2 regions of the Virgibacillus sp. 6R genome follow, and region 1 is predicted to be linked to the other one. Evidence: a T-box and tRNA genes for the amino acid it is inferred to sense, from the RefSeq annotation. Region 1 holds a T-box; the other holds one or more tRNA genes.
The links. The T-box of region 1 lies ahead of ileS (isoleucine--tRNA ligase). A T-box ahead of a tRNA ligase gene usually reads a tRNA of that ligase, here a tRNA-Ile.
Positions count from the first base shown of each region.

Region 2: it encodes a tRNA-Ile, which carries the amino acid that the T-box ahead of ileS (isoleucine--tRNA ligase) is inferred to sense. The anticodon was not compared.

Region 1 is NZ_CP017762.1:4,408,585-4,418,635, reverse strand. Features, by position in the region: gene BKP57_RS19950 (RluA family pseudouridine synthase) at 1-257, opposite strand, end outside; gene lspA (signal peptidase II) at 254-724, opposite strand; gene ileS (isoleucine--tRNA ligase) at 1,562-4,318, opposite strand; T-box leader at 4,454-4,675, opposite strand; gene BKP57_RS19935 (DivIVA domain-containing protein) at 4,804-5,307, opposite strand; gene BKP57_RS19930 (YlmH family RNA-binding protein) at 5,626-6,402, opposite strand; gene BKP57_RS19925 (YggT family protein) at 6,526-6,789, opposite strand; gene BKP57_RS19920 (cell division protein SepF) at 6,797-7,222, opposite strand; gene BKP57_RS19915 (YggS family pyridoxal phosphate-dependent enzyme) at 7,227-7,895, opposite strand; gene pgeF (peptidoglycan editing factor PgeF) at 7,923-8,732, opposite strand; gene BKP57_RS19905 (YlmC/YmxH family sporulation protein) at 9,023-9,289, opposite strand; gene sigG (RNA polymerase sporulation sigma factor SigG) at 9,984-10,051, opposite strand, start outside.
Region 2 is NZ_CP017762.1:2,666,497-2,676,547, reverse strand. Features, by position in the region: rRNA gene BKP57_RS12120 (23S ribosomal RNA) at 1-2,524, opposite strand, end outside; tRNA gene BKP57_RS12115 (tRNA-Ala) at 2,762-2,834, opposite strand; tRNA gene BKP57_RS12110 (tRNA-Ile) at 2,860-2,936, opposite strand; gene BKP57_RS22100 (hypothetical protein) at 3,102-3,254, opposite strand; rRNA gene BKP57_RS12105 (16S ribosomal RNA) at 3,351-4,915, opposite strand; gene BKP57_RS12100 (hypothetical protein) at 5,560-5,781, opposite strand; gene pdaB (polysaccharide deacetylase family sporulation protein PdaB) at 6,535-7,293, shown strand; partial or broken gene tnpA (IS200/IS605 family transposase) at 7,560-8,047, opposite strand; gene BKP57_RS12085 (KinB-signaling pathway activation protein) at 8,428-9,075, opposite strand; gene gerD (spore germination lipoprotein GerD) at 9,494-10,051, shown strand, end outside.

The DNA of each region.
Region 1 (10,051 bases):
TCTTCATAAACAATGTCTAAAGCAATAGCCTCTGGAACCAAGGATAAAGGTTCCGCTTTAGGAATAATCCACTCAATAAGATCCCCTTGCTGGCATTTATAATTTGCCTTTACCGGTTTGCCGTTTACAGTTACATAAGCATCTGTAATCCATGATTGTACCCTGGAGCGGGATATCTCTCTATTTTGATCAGCTAAAAGTTTATCAATTCGACTTTTATGATCTTCTTCACGTACGATATATTTATTCTTCGTCATGTTGACATTTTCCCTTTCCTTCGTTCATCAATAAACATGGTAATAATGATGAGAAAAACCCCTACAACTAAACTGGAATCCGCTACATTAAAGATTGGGAAATCATAACCAAAGATAATAAAATCAAAAAAATCGACAACTTCTTTACGAAACACACGGTCAATAAAATTACCGACAGCTCCACCCAATACAAAACTTAATGCAAGGCCTAACAGTTTACTATCTTTCGCATATGCTTGTATGTAATAAACTACGACGGCTACAACAATGACAGTCACAATATAGAAAAAGGTCATTTGCCCTTCTAATATCCCCCAAGCAGCACCTGTATTACGGTGAGAAGTTATATAGAAAAAATTCTCTATTATCGTAAGCCGTTCTCCTAGTTCCAGCTTTGTTACAATCAGCCATTTACTCGCCTGGTCGAGCGCAATTATTAATAGTGCAATGATGTAATACCAATACATTCTTTTTCCTCCGCAATTTTGTTTAAACACTTTATTTTTAATGGTAAACGTTACAAGCAAAAATAGCAATTCATTTTCGTCTGTACAATGATGTCCTCCTCAAACCTTATAAGAAAAAAAGGGCTGGCGTCTCCGTTCACTTCCATAAGCATTGGTTAATATTCAACCATTGTCACTGCTGAAGAAGTGGATCGATCTATAAGAAGCAAAGTTAAGAACAGATGCCTATGAATACGAATTTACAATTTCAAACTTTAGAAAAACTTGGCTTGTCGCCAAGTCTTATGGCGGAAGCCTTTGTTTTTCTTATACTATAAACCAAAAAAATCTTATACTTTCCTATAGTGGAACAAAGGCGCGGGGCGCCCGTTTAGCAACGTAAGCGAATGAAACGAATCAACTAAAGATAAAGTGAACCTTCAATCAGGGGTTTTCTTTATCCCCGCTGATTGTTAGTACCACCAGGGTATGACCTAAAGGCCCTTGAACGAATCGGGGATTTAGGTGCTGTTACCTCCCGCTTCGACTTGTTCAGCTCACATCTTCCATTCTTGAAGTGGGAGTCTACAACGCCTTTTTACGGGATAAAGGAATCACGCCACTAAAATTGGGGTATGCCGACGTCTGGGCGGCAAGCCCGTTTTTAGTCGGCCTTCCTCTTAGAGACGAACCGATGAGGACTTATCGGAGGGCGCATTTCTAAAGTCGCATCGTTGCTGGGCTCATGCGCCGAGCGTGGCTATGCAGTTATTTCGTTATCCCCAAGCACCTCATTTTATGCTTTCTTATGTTAGTAAAAAAGGTTAAACCCCGGTTGGGAATTTAACCTTTATTTCATTACATTGATTTATGTTGCTTAACAACTGCAGCACACCGTGAACAAAGGGTCGGATGTTCGTCATCATCACCAACTGTATTGGAAGCAACCCAGCAGCGTTCGCATTTTTCACCAGGATGTTTTTCCACTTGTACATCCACATACGTATACTGCTTTGTATCATCGCTTTCTTCAACTACATTTACTTCTGAAACAATGAGATACTGATGAAGATGTTTCATTGCCTCTAACATGTTTTGAGTTTGCGTATCTTTTGGAACAATCGTTAATTTAGCTTCCAATGATTTTCCAATGACTTTTTCATTCCGTGCTTCTTCCAATGCTTTTAATACATCATCACGAATAAGCATAAATCGATCCCAATTTTTAGCTACATCATCCCAAGACTTCATCGCTTTAGGGTCTGGCATATCGGTTAATTGAACCCATTCCGCCTCCGCTTCAGGAATATACTCCCACACTTCTTCAGCAGTATGTGGAATAATCGGCGTCAACAATTTAACAATAGCTGTCAACACTTCATAATAGCCTGTTTGAATACTTCTTCTGCGTTTGTTATCGGCCGCTTCAATATAAAGAATATCTTTTGCGAAATCCAAGTAAAATGAACTTAAATCAACAGCACAAAAATTATGGATTTGGTGGAAAATCGGTGAAAACTCATAATTATCATAGGATTCCCTGACATCGGCAACTAATTTCTTCAACCGATGAAGCATATATTGGTCAACCTCTTCTAATTCTTCATAAGGTATACGGTCTGTTGACGGTTTAAAATCGCTAATGTTAGCAAGCATAAATCGAATCGTATTACGAATTTTACGGTATGCTTCGGAAATTTGTTTCAAGATATGATCCGAAATACGAACATCAGCTTGATAGTCTACGGAAGATACCCATAAACGTAAAATATCAGCACCAAGCTGCTTTTGTACTTTAGCAGGCTGGATGACATTACCTAGAGATTTACTCATTTTTCTTCCGTCACCATCAAGTGCAAAACCATGACTGATGACCGCTTTATATGGTGATTTTCCTGTCACTGCAACGGAAGTAGACAAAGAAGAATTAAACCAGCCACGGTACTGGTCACTTCCTTCTAAATAAATGTCTGCAGGGCGGTAATGGTCTTCTCTTCCAACTAATACTGCTTCATGGGAGGAACCAGAATCAAACCACACATCCATAATATCCAATTCCTTTGTAAAAATACCGTTTGGACTATGCTCAGAGGTAAATCCTTCTGGTAACAAATCCTTTGCTTCCCATTCAAACCAAATATTCGATCCATGCTGTTTGAACAATTCAGATACATGATGAATGGTTTCGTCTGTAATAATTGGCGTACGATCCTCACCATAAAAAACTGGGATTGGGACGCCCCATGTGCGTTGTCTGGAAATACACCAATCTTCACGATCTCTTACCATATTATATAATCTTGTTTCTCCCCATTGCGGATACCATTGAACATTTTTAATCTCTTCTAAAATGGTCTGACGAAAATCCTTAATCGAAGCAAACCATTGTGACGTAGCTCGGAAAATAGTTGGTTTTTTCGTGCGCCAATCATGTGGATAAGAATGGGTAATAAATTGTAATTTTAACAATGCGCCCGCTTCTTCTAGTTTTTCCGTAATCACTTTATTCGCTTTATCATAGAAAAGTCCAGTAAAACCTGGTGCTTCATCTGTAAATACACCTTTTTCATCAACAGGACATAATACGTCAATACCATAACGTTTTGATACATAGAAGTCATCTTCCCCATGTCCAGGAGCGGTATGAACGCAGCCCGTACCAGCATCCGTGGTGACATGATCACCAAGCATCACTAGCGAAGAACGATCATAGAATGGGTGCTTCGTTAAAATATGTTCTGCTTGTTCTCCGCGGAACGTTTTTTCCACTTGATAATCTTTCCACTCTAATACTTCAGCTACAGCTTCCAACAGCGCATGTGCGATAACGTATTTTTCTTCGTTCACTGCTACAACAACATATTCTAATTCAGGATGTATGCTGATTCCTAAGTTAGCAGGAATAGTCCAAGGTGTTGTTGTCCAAATAATCAATTTATTACCTTCATCTAACAAGCCTTTACCATCGATTACTTCAAAAGCAACGTAAATAGATGGAGATCGCTTATCCTGATATTCAATTTCAGCTTCAGCCAAAGCTGATTCTGAAGATGGAGACCAGTAAACTGGCTTGAGCCCTTTATAAATATAACCCTTTTTAGCCATTTCTCCGAATACTTTTACTTGTGCTGCTTCATATTCTTTCGTTAAGGTAATATATGGATTGTTCCAATCACCTCGAATGCCTAATGTTTTAAATTGTTCACGTTGATTATCTAATTGCTTTAAAGCATATTCTTCACATAGCTTGCGAAACTCAGCGATGCTCAGCTCTTTACGATTGATCTTTTTCTTCTTTGTCAGTGCTGTTTCGATTGGCAAACCATGCGTATCCCATCCGGGAACATATGGAGCATAGTAACCGCTCATTGATTTGTATCGAATAATAAAATCCTTTAAGATTTTATTTAATGCATGACCAATATGTAAATCTCCATTTGCATATGGTGGTCCATCATGCAGTATGAACTGGGGACGCCCCTTTGTTCGTTCCAAGCTTTTTTCGTATAGATGATTTTCTTCCCATTCTGCTTGTCGTTCTGGCTCTTTATTTGGTAAATTACCACGCATAGGAAATGCGGTTTTTGGCATTAACAAAGTATCCTTGTATTCCATTTTTATTTCCTCCTTCGAGATTTTCACGCTTATCCAAACATACATATCAATCGGTCAGGTAATCAGCATCGCATATATATGCGATTACGTGGTAAACGGTTATCTATTTATATACAAAAAAATCCTCTCTATCCCTCAAGGGACGAGAAGACTCGCGGTACCACCCTTATAAATATGGGAAACTGCCATATTCACTCGATATCCATAACGGGAATAAACCGGTCATTATTATTACTACTATTTCATAATGACAACTCAAGAGTGATTTTCTAAAAGCTAACTGCATCAGGCTCTCACCACGTCCTGACTCGCTAAACCAGCCTCTTGCTTTTATACTCTCTCCTTCAATGCTTTCTCTTTATTCACTTTTAAGACGGAATATCTATCGAATTAACATTGATACAAAATAATTTAGATCTCATACAATCGAATCAAAAACATATCTGTGTATGAATTATATGTAAAAATTACGTGACCGTCAAGATTTACGTTTCACTTTCTTCCAATTCCAGCTCTTCACCTAACTCCGTATCAAACAACTGATCCCAGTCATCTGTTTTAATCATATCAAGTTGTGCCTCAACAAGCATTTTAAGACGCGTGCGGAAAACCTTTGCTTGCTTTTTCATTTCTTCTAAGTCCATGGAAATGCGACGAGACTTAGTTAAGGCCTCATTAATAATACGATCCGCATTTTTCTCTGCTTCCTTAATGATCAGCTTCGACTCTTTAGAAGCATTCCCTTTTAATTCTTCAGCCGTTTCTTGTGCAATCAAAATAGATTTATTAAGGGTCTCCTCAATATTAGTAAAATGTCCCAGCTTTTGATTTAATTGTTCCACTTGCTCTTGAAGATCTTTTTTTTCGCGAATGACCATTTCGTAATCTTTGATTACTTGATCAAGAAATTCGTTTACTTCATCTTCATCATAACCTTTCCATTTTCTAGTAAATTCTTTATTGTGAATATCCAATGGTGTTAATGGCACAATTGCCACCTCCTATTTTACTTACTATTTCCAAATAATACGATGTAATAAGCTTGTCCAACTTTCAACACACATAAACCATTTCTGCTTCCTGAAGCATTGGTCATCGTAATTACCTAATGCCATTTCTTGTACATATCATTCATTATACACTATACATTTCGCCAAAAACTACATAATTCCTGCAAAAAATAATGGAAAGCGCGAATCTTCATATTGGTGCAATTCTAGTGAGGGTAAATAGTATAATCAAAGCCTTTCTATGTTCGACAAGCTTACTTTCAAGAGTACTGTTTATCGTCTCTGACACACCATTTTTCATTGTAACCGTGCTAGTGTAACTTTCAGCTTGTCTTTCTTTGATCGCCCTCGCACTTCGACTAACTTACTTCGCCCCATCCCTCTTACAGAAAGGATATCTCCAGCTTGTAACGTAAATGCAACGTCATCTACAGGCTTATAATTTACTTTCACAAGCAATTTTTTAATATAATCGGTTGCTTCCTTTCGGGGTAAACGATATATTTCCTTCACTATGACATCGAGCCTTAATGAGGAAACAGTTGTTTCCAGTTCCTTCCAGACCGGTTGCTTGATGTCTAAATCGTTTAACGGTCGTTCTCTAAGCCGCATGCTCGTGTTTTTTATGGAGGTTAAATGGGTTATCACATAAGGGGCTATTTCAGAAGCGACGACCAATTGTACACGACCATTGCCTACAACAATATCACCAAGAATTTTCCTTTTTAGTCCTAATGACAGGCATGCCCCCATTACATCACGATGCGATAAATCGACAAACTTAGTTGGGTAATGCCCTTCAAGTAAGGTGAGCCCTGCATCTACTTGTTGCAAATCCTCATAAAATGGACCAAGCACAGCTCGTTTCCGCTCTACAAAATCATGCCCGCCGTTAAAAAGAAGGTTTACGTCACTATCTTTCGTTGCAATTAACATCGTAACTAATTGTTGCTCGCGAGGATCAAGAAAATCAGTCACCTTTGGTTGATATGTTCGCTCCACTTGCTCCCTCCAGGATAGGACCTGATCAATAAACGCTTCTTCCTCTTTACGAAAATGCTGATACAATTCCATAATTAAAACTCCTATACTTGTTCCTGATCGTTGCTGCTAATTGTGGTAATTGGATGAAATCTTAACGAGCTATGAACGATAATTCTAGCTGATTTATATGAATGTTCCTTCTACCGAAACGACTCACATCAACATACTAAATAGCACCAATAAGCCTTTTTGAGCAAACCGCAAAACAATAATTGCAATAATTGGTGAAAAATCAATCATTCCTAATGGGGGAATAAATTTGCGAAACACCTCTAAATACGGCTCACAAATTTTAGTTAATACTTCGCCAAATGCCGACTCGCGAGCGCCTGGAAACCAGGACATAAAAATATAAATAATTAACGCAAAAGTATAGACTGTAAAAGCTAAATCTAGAATTCGAAAAATTTCCTGCATGTATCAATTACCATCCTTTGCCGTATTCATCTTCAAGTGTATCTGTAATCGTGCCAGTAACATTCACGTTATCTGGGGTACATAAGAAAGTCTTCGCTCCCAGTTTTTGAATGTCTCCATTAACGGCATAAACTGTGCCGCTTAAAAAATCGACAATGCGCATTGCCTGTTGATTATCCATCCGTTGCAAGTTAATCACTACAGCTCGACGATTAACAATATTATCGGCAATTTCCTGAGCTTCGCTATACGTTCTAGGTTCACAAAGCACGACTTTGGAAGTTGGATTATTCACACTAGTAAGATTCACAACATTCTTATTTTTATCCCTTGGCAACTTCTGTTCAGCCTCAAATTCACCCGCGTCCACATATTCATATTCGTATTCGTCTTCCATTGTAAAATAATTTTTCAACTTATTTTTAATACTCATTATCTCACCCCACTAAATTAGTACCAACTCGTATATGCGTCGCACCTTCCTCCACAGCAATCGTATAATCATTACTCATCCCCATAGACAAAAACTTACAAGGGGCATATGCCAAGTTCTTTTCTTGTACTTGATCACGCAGCTTCGCTAAGTCACGAAAAACCCTTCTTAATTCTGCTTCATCATCAATATGCGGAGCCATAGTCATTAATCCAATCACCCGAATCTTTGAATATGCTTGCAAATCTTCAACAAACGTAAATAATTGTTCTGGTGTCACTCCATGTTTCGATGCCTCTTTGCTAACATTAACTTGAATAAAGCAGTCTACCTGTTTTTTTGCTCGCTTATTGATTTCTTTAGCTAAAGACAACCGATCTAACGAGTGCAATACATCGATATAATCAATCATTTCTTTCACTTTTCTCGACTGGAGTGTGCCGATAAAATGCCATGTTGCTCGATCATGGAAATAGCGATATTTTTCTAGAAAACCTTCTAAACGATTTTCTCCGATATGCGTAATCCCTGCTTGTAACGTTTCTTCTGTTCGCTCTATTGTAACATATTTCGTTACTGCTATGATGGTAATCTCATCTTTATTTCGATGGTTTGCCTCACAAGCCCGTGTTATATTTTTCTGGATTGTTTGTAAATTGCTTGCTACATCCATTGTTTCCAATTCTCTCCTCTCCTATAATCATGGCAAAAAGCCAATAAATCCTAACATTCGTCCTGTTTTCCCATGATCTCTCCGATGTGAGAAAAAAAGAGTTTCATCACGATATGTACAATAATTCGTTACATCTATATTATTACGTAATACCCCCGCTTGTAAAAGAATATCTACATGTAATTGCTTTAAATCGAGTAAAAAGCGCTGTTTTCCATTTGGAACAACAGCATTTTTCTTATATTTTTCCGGAATTTGGTTCACTACTTTTTCATCGACTTCATAATATTCTTCAGAAATACATGGACCGATCGTAACAAGTAAGTTTGCTGGGTCACTCCCCTGTGCCTGTATAGCCTCCACCATATGCTTGGCCATTTGATTTACAGTTCCTCTCCAGCCCGCGTGAGCGATACCGATAAAGGATGTGGAAGGATCGTAAAAAAATAGGGGAACACAGTCTGCAAAAAAAGCAGTGCACAAAATGCCAGGACGATTAGTAATGAGACCGTCAACCCCTTTTATGGCTGAAGAATTATCTGCTGCACCTTTCCCTTTATCTGCTTCACTTACAAGCTGGATATTGGTTTGATGTACTTGCTCCCCACACACCCAGCTGTCGATAGGGAAATGGATTTTAGATGCAATCCGGTTTCTATTCATCGTCACATCAGCTCGAGAATCATGAACATGGAAGCCAACATTTAAGGAATGGTACCTGCCTTTACTAACTCCGCCTTGTTTTGTTGTAAACCCAGCTATTAGCCGATCGTTTAATCGTTGCCATTTTTCGATATGTAAATACGTCGAATCCTTTCGTTTCCAAATGTCGTTCACTATAGCACCTCCGAAAACATACACTAGTTTTTATTCTACCATAAATTCACTTGTTTTTATCGTTTATTATTCTTGAGTCTGTCAAGTATTTACGGGTGTTCTTCTCATCCTGTGATTTGTTTGATGACAGAGTTCTTTTTAGAATGGACGGCTCCTGCACCCAGTGGATATACACGTCGTTCTCCGTGGTGGGCTCCCAGCTCCCTCGAAAATAATATGCAGCTTCCATGCAGCATTTAATCATATTTTTCATAAATTGTAAAAGCAATCAACTAATAGTCTCTACAATCCTATGAATTTGTGTTGTAATACAAAACAGGTTTTTCTGCTTCCTTTATAAGGATAACATCTGTACCGATCCGGATAATTTGCTGCCAGTCAATCACTAATTCCTCTGCTTTTCCAAATAGTCCATTCTTTTTGTCTCGTGGAATAACAATAATAGCTACTATTTTCCCCAAATTTGTATCAATTTCTAAGTCATGTATATGACCAAGCTTTTTTCCGCTATCCATAACGATAACCTCTTTTACTTGTAATTCTGATAATCTAACCATATTTTCACCTCGCCAATTGTGCGTTTTCAATAGAGTGAACCTTCAATCAGTGGGGGTTTCTATTCATCCCCCACTGTTGTTAGTACCAAATAGTATGATCTAAAGACCGCTTACCAAACAGGGCATTTGGTGCTGTTATCTCCCACTTAGACTTGTTGCAGTACAAATTATCCAACTCCTGAGCCTTACAGTACCTTATATGTAGGATAACCACCGAACTTTTGAACAACCTCTAATACTTATATATATGCCTAAGCTTGACATTCTTTCTTTAATTTTATGGACGCTTTTAATTTTTGCCTACATGTACTTCCAGTTTATTTTTGATTCTGTTCAGGAACCTTGTAATACCAATTAATAGGGGGGAAGAAATCTCTCGCTGTTGGAAGTTTCACCATTTTAACTATAATAGGCTTTTTGTTTAAAGCAATTGTACAATTATAGGCTATATGTAATCCTTTCGCATATAAAGTGAATGGGAGTTTTCATTCATCACCCCACTGATTGTTCGTACCGTAATGGTATGACCTAAAGGGCGCTAACGAAATAGAGCATTTAGGCGGTGCAATCTCCCACTCAGACTTGTTGCAGTACAGATTATCCAACTCCTGAGTCTTACAGCACTTTATATGCAGGATAAAAAAATAGGAGAAACCAAAGTTCCTCCTACATACCAGCTGTGTTAATAACAGCTCTATTCAAACATTTCCTTATTCATTTGTTTAATTGCTGCTTTTTCCAAACGAGATACTTGGGCTTGAG
Region 2 (10,051 bases), 1.7 Mb from region 1:
ACATCGAGGTGCCAAACCTCCCCGTCGATGTGAACTCTTGGGGGAGATAAGCCTGTTATCCCCGGGGTAGCTTTTATCCGTTGAGCGATGGCCCTTCCATGCGGAACCACCGGATCACTAAGCCCGACTTTCGTCCCTGCTCGACTTGTAGGTCTCGCAGTCAAGCTCCCTTCTGCCTTTACACTCTGCGAATGATTTCCAACCATTCTGAGGGAACCTTTGGGCGCCTCCGTTACCTTTTGGGAGGCGACCGCCCCAGTCAAACTGCCCGCCTGACACTGTCTCCGGACCGGATCACGGCCCTGGGTTAGAAGGTTCGTACAGCCAGGGTGGTATCCCACGGTTGCCTCCACGTAAGCTAGCGCTCACGCTTCGATGGCTCCCACCTATCCTGTACAAGCTGTACCAACATTCAATATCAGGCTACAGTAAAGCTCCACGGGGTCTTTCCGTCCTGTCGCGGGTAATGCGCATCTTCACGCATAGTATAATTTCACCGGGTCTCTCGTTGAGACAGTGCCCAAGTCGTTGCACCTTTCGTGCGGGTCGGAACTTACCCGACAAGGAATTTCGCTACCTTAGGACCGTTATAGTTACGGCCGCCGTTTACTGGGGCTTCGGTTCTACGCTTCGTGCCGAAGCACTAACGTTTCCCCTTAACCTTCCAGCACCGGGCAGGTGTCAGCCCCTATACTTCGCCTTTCGGCTTCGCAGAGACCTGTGTTTTTGCTAAACAGTCGCTTGGGCCTATTCACTGCGGCTCCTCCTTAAAGGAGCACCCCTTCTCCCGAAGTTACGGGGTCATTTTGCCGAGTTCCTTAACGAGAGTTCTCCCGCTCACCTTAGGATTCTCTCCTCGCCTACCTGTGTCGGTTTGCGGTACGGGCACCTATGAACTTACTAGAGGCTTTTCTTGGCAGTGTGAAATCCGGAACTTCGGTACTCTATTTCCCTCCCCGTCACAGCTTGAAATTATCGGACGGATTTGCCTATCCGACTTTCTCACTGCTTGGGCGCACACATCCATCCGTGCGCATTCCTTATCCTACTGCGTCCCCCCATCGTTCAAACGTTCATGAGGTGGTACAGGAATATCTACCTGTTGTCCATCGCCTACGCCTTTCGGCCTCGGCTTAGGTCCCGACTAACCCTGAGAGGACGAGCCTTCCTCAGGAAACCTTAGGCATTCGGTGAAAGAGATTCTCACTCTTTTTTCGCTACTCATACCGGCATTCTCACTTCAAAGCGCTCCACCAGTCCTCACGATCTGACTTCACTGCACTTTGAACGCTCTCCTACCATTGTTCGTAGAACAATCCGCAGCTTCGGTGATACGTTTAGCCCCGGTACATTTTCGGCGCAGAGTCACTCGACCAGTGAGCTATTACGCACTCTTTAAATGGTGGCTGCTTCTAAGCCAACATCCTGGTTGTCTGGGCAACTCCACATCCTTTTCCACTTAACGTATACTTTGGGACCTTAGCTGGCGGTCTGGGCTGTTTCCCTTTCGACTATGAACCTTATCACCCATAGTCTGACTCCCAAGGATAAGTAGCTGGCATTCGGAGTTTGACTGAATTCGGTAACCCGATGAGGGCCCCTAGTTCAATCAGTGCTCTACCTCCAGTACTCTTTCCTTGAGGCTAGCCCTAAAGCTATTTCGGAGAGAACCAGCTATCTCCGTGTTCGATTGGCATTTCACCCCTACCCACACCTCATCCCCGCATTTTTCAACATACGTGGGTTCGGGCCTCCAGTCAGTGTTACCTGACCTTCACCCTGGACATGGGTAGATCACACGGTTTCGGGTCTACGACCGCATACTATATCGCCCTATTCAGACTCGCTTTCGCTGCGGCTCCGTGTCTTCCACTTAACCTTGCATACGATCGTAACTCGCCGGTCCATTCTACAAAAGGTACGCCGTCACCCATTAACGGGCTTCGACTACTTGTAGGCACACGGTTTCAGGTTCTCTTTCACTCCCCTCCCGGGGTGCTTTTCACCTTTCCCTCACGGTACTGGTTCACTATCGGTCACTAGGGAGTATTTAGCCTTGGGAGATGGTCCTCCCGGATTCCGACGGAATTCCTCGTGTTCCGCCGTACTCAGGATACACTCCGGAGGAGATTCCTTTTCGATTACAGGGCTGTTACCTTCTTTGGCCGACCTTTCCAGATCGCTTCATCTAAAGAATCTCTTGATAACTCCTATGGAGTGTCCTACAACCCCAGAAGGCAAGCCTTCTGGTTTGGGCTGTTTCCGTTTCGCTCGCCGCTACTTGGGAAATCGCATTTGCTTTCTCTTCCTCCGGGTACTGAGATGTTTCAGTTCCCCGGGTATGCCTCTTCTATCCTATGAATTCAGATAAAAGTACTACTCCATTACGAGCAGTGGGTTCCCCCATTCGGAAATTCCCGGATCGACGTCTACTTACGACTCCCCGGGACATATCGGTGTTAGTCCCGTCCTTCTTCGGCTCCTAGTGCCAAGGCATCCACCGTGCGCCCTTATTCACTTAACTAACTTTCTATTTATGAATAAGCATATTACTTTTCAGCTTTTGGTTTTCTAGCTTCAGCTCATAGCGATTAGCATGACTTCCTTCCTCTCCATACGATAAGTCAACATCGATTCACTTGCGTTCACCGTGCTTCCTTTATCTCCTTCGAGTCAGTCCAGTCTGTACATCGCTACACATTCGCTTCCGCTTTTAGTTTGATGTCGTTGTTACTCTTATTTAGTTTTCAAGGTACAAAAATGGAGCCTAGCGGGATCGAACCGCTGACCTCCTGCGTGCAAGGCAGGCGCTCTCCCAGCTGAGCTAAGGCCCCATATATCTTAATATTCTTTTAGAGATGGTGGGCCTGAGTGGACTTGAACCACCGACCTCACGCTTATCAGGCGTGCGCTCTAACCAGCTGAGCTACAGGCCCATCCTATCATAAGATAAATGATTTTAAATTGTTAAATCACTCTCTCAAAACTGAACCAAACAACCAAGTATGTCTAGGACCGAACTTAGTCGGTTTCCTTATATAATCTAGCTCAAACTCCTAGCAACTAGCGAATTTCCTTCTCCCTCCTACGATAAGTCAACATCAATTCGCCTTTCGGCTCATCGTGTTTCCTTTATCTCGTCGGAAGACGTCCAATTCGTACGTTGCTGAGCAATTGTTTTCGCCTTTTATATTCCAGCTCCAGCGTTCAGCGACTAGTGAAACTTCCTTCACCTCCGTACGATAAGTCAACATCGACTCCCTACAGTCGTCGTGTTTTCTTTATCTCCTTTGGTTCAGTCCAGTTCATACGTCGCTAAACGAACGCTTACGCTTCATCTTATTCCTTAGAAAGGAGGTGATCCAGCCGCACCTTCCGATACGGCTACCTTGTTACGACTTCACCCCAATCATTGGTCCCACCTTCGGCGGCTGGCTCCAAAAGGTTACCTCACCGACTTCGGGTGTTACCAACTCTCGTGGTGTGACGGGCGGTGTGTACAAGACCCGGGAACGTATTCACCGCGGCATGCTGATCCGCGATTACTAGCGATTCCGGCTTCATGCAGGCGAGTTGCAGCCTGCAATCCGAACTGAGAATGGTTTTATGGGATTTGCTTGGCCTCGCGGCTTCGCTGCCCTTTGTTCCATCCATTGTAGCACGTGTGTAGCCCAGGTCATAAGGGGCATGATGATTTGACGTCATCCCCACCTTCCTCCGGTTTGTCACCGGCAGTCACCTTAGAGTGCCCAACTAAATGCTGGCAACTAAGATCAAGGGTTGCGCTCGTTGCGGGACTTAACCCAACATCTCACGACACGAGCTGACGACAACCATGCACCACCTGTCACTCTGTCCCCGAAGGGAACTCCCTATCTCTAGGGGCGTCAGAGGATGTCAAGACCTGGTAAGGTTCTTCGCGTTGCTTCGAATTAAACCACATGCTCCACCGCTTGTGCGGGTCCCCGTCAATTCTTTTGAGTTTCAGCCTTGCGGCCGTACTCCCCAGGCGGAGTGCTTAATGCGTTAACTTCAGCACTAAGGGGCGGAAACCCCCTAACACCTAGCACTCATCGTTTACGGCGTGGACTACCAGGGTATCTAATCCTGTTCGCTACCCACGCTTTCGCACCTCAGCGTCAGTTACAGACCAGAGAGTCGCCTTCGCCACTGGTGTTCCTCCACATCTCTACGCATTTCACCGCTACACGTGGAATTCCACTCTCCTCTTCTGTACTCAAGTCCCCCAGTTTCCAATGGCCCTCCACGGTTAAGCCGTGGGCTTTCACATCAGACTTAAAGGACCGCCTGCGCGCGCTTTACGCCCAATAATTCCGGACAACGCTTGCCCCCTACGTATTACCGCGGCTGCTGGCACGTAGTTAGCCGGGGCTTTCTGGTTAGGTACCGTCAAGGTGCCAACCTATTCGAATGGCACTTGTTCTTCCCTAACAACAGAGTTTTACGATCCGAAAACCTTCATCACTCACGCGGCGTTGCTCCGTCAGACTTTCGTCCATTGCGGAAGATTCCCTACTGCTGCCTCCCGTAGGAGTCTGGGCCGTGTCTCAGTCCCAGTGTGGCCGATCACCCTCTCAGGTCGGCTACGCATCGTCGCCTTGGTGAGCTTTTATCTCACCAACTAGCTAATGCGCCGCGGGCCCATCTGTAAGTGACAGCATATGCCGCCTTTCAACATCTCGTCATGCGACGATATGTATCATCCGGTATTAGCCCCGGTTTCCCGGAGTTATCCCAGTCTTACAGGTAGGTTGCCCACGTGTTACTCACCCGTCCGCCGCTCGTTCCACAAGCGTCACCCCCGAAGGAGATCTGCTTGCTTCCCGCGCTCGACTTGCATGTATTAGGCACGCCGCCAGCGTTCGTCCTGAGCCAAGATCAAACTCTCCATAAAAGTTTGTGATGATGAACACCGTTCTTCATCATTCTTAGCTTCTTCCGAGATTGCTCTCGGTCGATTTTTTAAAAGAAAAACAGAGATTGCTTTTCTTGACATACTGGTTGTTTTGTTCAGTTTTCAAAGAGCAATATTATTAATCTGTCGTTTTTTGCGACAAGATATAATTTATCATGTTTCTTAATGATTGTCAACAGTTTTTTTGAAGTTTTTTATTTCGTTTTTCACTGTTGTTGTGCCTTTTATTGACAACAGAATTTAATATAGCATATATATTTTAAAATGGCAATAGGAAAATCTAAATTTTTCTTTATAAATTATAAATACGCCGTATCTATGCCTGAAAATCAGGATAACCCAATAATCTCAACAGTTTACAGCGCACTTAATCACATGCTCTTGCTTTTAATCGTTTCTATACTTCTAGTCTTTTGTCATACATCTGCCTATTACCTTTCAACTAACAGAAACTGATCAAAAAATCTCGAAATTGTCCATTAATAATGGTATCATTTAAAGTTATATAAGGATTTCCTTGCTAAAGATAACTATCTTTTTTCGAATATCTAACTAAGAAGAATTAGGACCAAAGCAAAAGTCGTCATTTTACTATACATTTTTGTATTTCTTCATTATTTCATTTATTGATTTTTACTTCGTTTAGGCATGTATTTCATACATTCTTTTTCATTCGCTACTCTACGAAATAACTGAAATAACATTTGGTACCTTTCTCTCATGGGTTCTTTAACTATATTATCAATTCGCGAATCCTCTAAATCCATTAAAAGTTCTTCTAGCTCTCTTCGGATCAAATATTCTAATTCCTTTTGTTCCATATTATTAATTAATAAACCTAGCATTTGTTTCACCACCTCACATTTGTTAACTGTTTTGTTTTTTACTGTTTTCAGTTTCTCCTACTCGATCAAAATCATGCAAAACATGTATATAAAATTATTCGCAAAACATATCGAATTATGTCGGTTTTTAGTAATAATTATCGCTTTTATTTTTAATTACTAATAAGCAATTTATTTAGCAAGTGCTTTTATCATTCTTAGTGATAAGGCATAACAAAAGAAGGATACGGGCACTTACAGTTTCCTGTTACAACAATCTTGACATAAGCCTTTTTCTTTTACGATATACCGTTAATCTTAGATTTCTATACCTTCGAAAAAGGCAATCTTCTCCCAAGCGGCCGTTATCTGATTGCCTGGGTTCCCAACAATTCGGATAGTTAGCGCGACCCTTTCTCAAACTTCAAATACTTCATAGTTACGTAAAGCAACCATTAAGGCACTTTAGATGCGCAATAAATGATTCTTGTTCTTAATACTTATACAACAACATAATATGTATTAACGTTCTTTTATACATGCCCTTCAATCTCACTCCAAAACACGCTATAGAACCAAAATCCCGGACGCTCGTTCTCTCTATCTTAAGAGACCTTTTCTTACTATGCATCATACACATTGTAATCAATAGTAAAAGGAGGACAAGCCATGTATATAAGAAACTGGCTGAAATTTCACATCTGTATAAGTTTTTAGTATGCAATCTACTTAAATTTCTTTTATTGCTAATGGATTTATAAAGGAGGAGAAATAGTGCAGCATTTCTATGTATGGCGCTTTAACAAAGGGAAACGATGGTTTGCTGTAGCAGTTGTCGCTCTATTTACAGCAACCTTTCTATGGCTAGAGTGGAATGGAGAATTCACGGTTTTTTCAAACAAGGAGCCCACTGCCATGTCAAAAGGTAATGCAAATGAGAATAATATTGCATTAACCTTTAATATTAGCTGGGGAGAAGAACGCGTTGATCACATTCTAAAACGACTAAAAGAAGAAGGTGTCCAAGCAACCTTCTTTGTAAGTGGGGAGTGGGCGGAAAAGCATCCAGATATTGTTGAAAAAATTACGGAAAACAAGCATGAATTAGGCATGCTTGGCTACCGCTATAAAAGTTACTTGGACCAAGATTTGGAAACTGTAAGCAAGGACTTGCGAAAAGCACGGGAAGTATTCGACAAATTAGGTTATGAAGATGTGAAATTATTACGCCCTCCTAGCGGTCATTTTAATAAAGAAATTATAGAAACAGCTGAAAACATGGGATATAACGTGATTCATTGGAATGTGAATCCACATGATTGGAAAAATCCTGGTTCAAATACAATTGTAGATTATGTCATGAAACATACAACCAATGGAGATATCATTTTACTTCATGCCTCCGATTCAGTGAAACAGACTGCTAAAGCACTAGAAACAATACTACCCGGCTTAAAGAATAAAGGGTTTTCATTTGTTTCTATGACTGAATTAATTAATCAAGCCCATGCCAGCGCGGAATTAGTTGAATAAAGCAAATCTTCAACTATTTGAGGGCATTTATTCCCACTGATGTTCGTACCATATGTATGACCTAAAAGGTATTTAAATAGGGCATTCAGATGCTGTATCTCCCACTTAGACTTGGTGCAATACAGATTTGAAGTGGGAGTCTTCCAGCACCTTATATACGTATAAATACCCCTAATCATGACCACCCGTCCAACGGGTGGTTTGCACATCGGCTATAAGCCTAAACTACCGACCAGCGTCTAAAGGCGCTGGCTTTCATTCAGTATTCAAGCCTCATTGCCTTTGCCTTTTTTGCTTACCCCTAAAGGAGTATCAGTATTTCTTGCACCCTTAAAAGGCTCTTCACACTCCCTTACGCTTAACTTATCTAATGTCTTGCTCTTGGATATATTTTTTTATCGTTGCTTCATTCAGTCCCACTGTACTTACATAATAGCCTTCCGTCCAAAAGTGCCTATTACCAAACTTATATTTCAAATTAGCATGCTTATCAAAAATCATAAGGGCGCTTTTTCCTTTTAGATATCCCATAAAGTTGGATCCCGCTACTTTTGATGGAATACTCACTAACATATGCACATGATCAGGCATAAGATGACCTTCTATTATTTCCACTCCCTTATATTTACACAGTGTTAGTAATGCTTCTCCGATATTGATTATAAATTATTTTTCGTCTATACTTTGGAGTGAACACAATATGGTATTTACATAACCATTTTGTGTGTGCCAAACTATTCGCTTTTTTAGCCAATTTACTCACTTTCCTTTCTATAGTTTAGAGGCTTGAACAATCTCTATAATAGAAGAAAGTGAGTGTTTTATTTGGTATAACCATTGGTTTCCCACCCGCATAGCAGGTGGTTTTCTGTTTCGCACGCTGTCGCGAGCTCAACGGACTAAAGTCATAAGAAAGTAAAGATGCGTCGATGACATCATCGACGCATTTACTGTAGAGCGTATGACATAAAATGAAATATTCAAGTACACGCACAGCTATGACCTAAAGGTCTCTAAAAAGCATCGAACATGTGACTTGCAGTTGAATCCTCCGCTTATCTTTTTGGATTTTACCTCGCAGTATTTGATGACAAGATATTATTGCCAGTTACATATGATGAAACATTCCACCCTTTAACCTTTTGCTTTTTCTTTTATTGTTGCTCTATTTGAAGATGTAGCTTGAGAACTAGCATTATTCTGGTTGATTCGATGTAGTGCCAATAATTGATATGTATTACAAGCTAACAAAGGAATGATCATTAACCAAGCATAATCTGTACCTTCTGTTCGCAGTCCTGGCACCCATTCAATAGTCGTGATTACTACCATTAAAAACAATGCAGGGATAAACGCTTGCTTGTTCGTTTCTTTTGCTTTAATGGTTGAAACAATCCATCCGTAAGCTAATATAGCTGCCGCCATTAAGATATACCAATAAACAGCCACTTCTCCTTTTGTTGCTTGGTATGGAAAATAAACTAAATCAAACACGACAAATGCAATTAATAATACTTGCACGGTTGGCCAAAAAGAACGAAACAATCCTAAACCAAAGCGGTTAATAAATAAAAATGCAAAAAAACCTGTCTGACTGACAACACTAAATACGAGCCCCAACCCGATAAAAAAGATAATTAACCCCAATAATTCCATCCAATTTATCGGGTCAAGATTTGCAGCGTAATCCTCTGCTTTTACAAAAAAGCTTGTAATAAGTCCTACTACACCACCTATAATCAACGTTTTAAAAAAGAAATTGACTAATTTTCGAGTGTTCAAAACCCTTATCCCCCTAAACTTTATAACGTATTATTTTAACCATTATCCAGTAGGCGATTTTTATCCAACGAAAAAAGCCACACCTTAATCATTGGTTTTCTATCTCCCCACTGATTATTAGAATTGGGCATTTGACTTGCAATTGAAATCCTCTCCCTTATCCCCCTTAATTTTCAACTCGTAGCGATGGAAAACAGCTTTATTGCCAGCTACCTCCGAAATAAAGCAATATAGCAGCTGTACTCCATGTCCAATTTCCCTGCAATGGATACAGATTTTTCTGGAACATCTTACATACGGACAAACTTGCCTTCCTCTCCCGTATTCTATCATGAAGTAACCGTTTTTTCCTTATATAACGAATATTTTTCTCTGTATCCACGCACATTAAAACAGAGAAGGAAGGAGGATTTCCAAAGTGAATTTGAATCGATTAAGAATCCTTGGCATCGCTGTTATCGTTTCTTTCATTCTTATCAGTGGGTGTACCGATGGAAATGCCTCGGACAAAGAAGGAGATTATGATACAACAAAGAAAATGGTTGTTGATATATTACAAACAGAAGATGGAAAAAAAGCAATACGTGAGTTAATGACAGACGAAAAAATGAAACAAGAGCTTGTCTTGGATTCTGACGTTGTAAAGAAATCCATTAACGAGGCGCTTGTATCTGAAAAAGGAAAACAAATGTGGACAACACTGTTCCAGGATACCGATTTTGTTAAAGAATATACTAAATCTATGCAAGAAGAACATAAGAAGCTAATGAAGAGCTTGATGAATGATGCAGGTTTTCAAAAACAAATGCTTGAATTATTGCAAAATCCTGAGATGAACGATCAAATACTCCAAGTAGTGAAAAGCCAGCAATTTCGTGAGCACCTTGAAGAAACTATTCAACAAACGCTTGAAACTCCACTTTTCCAAGAAAAAATGCAAGAAACACTTCTAAAAGCTGCTGAAAAGCAAGGCAAA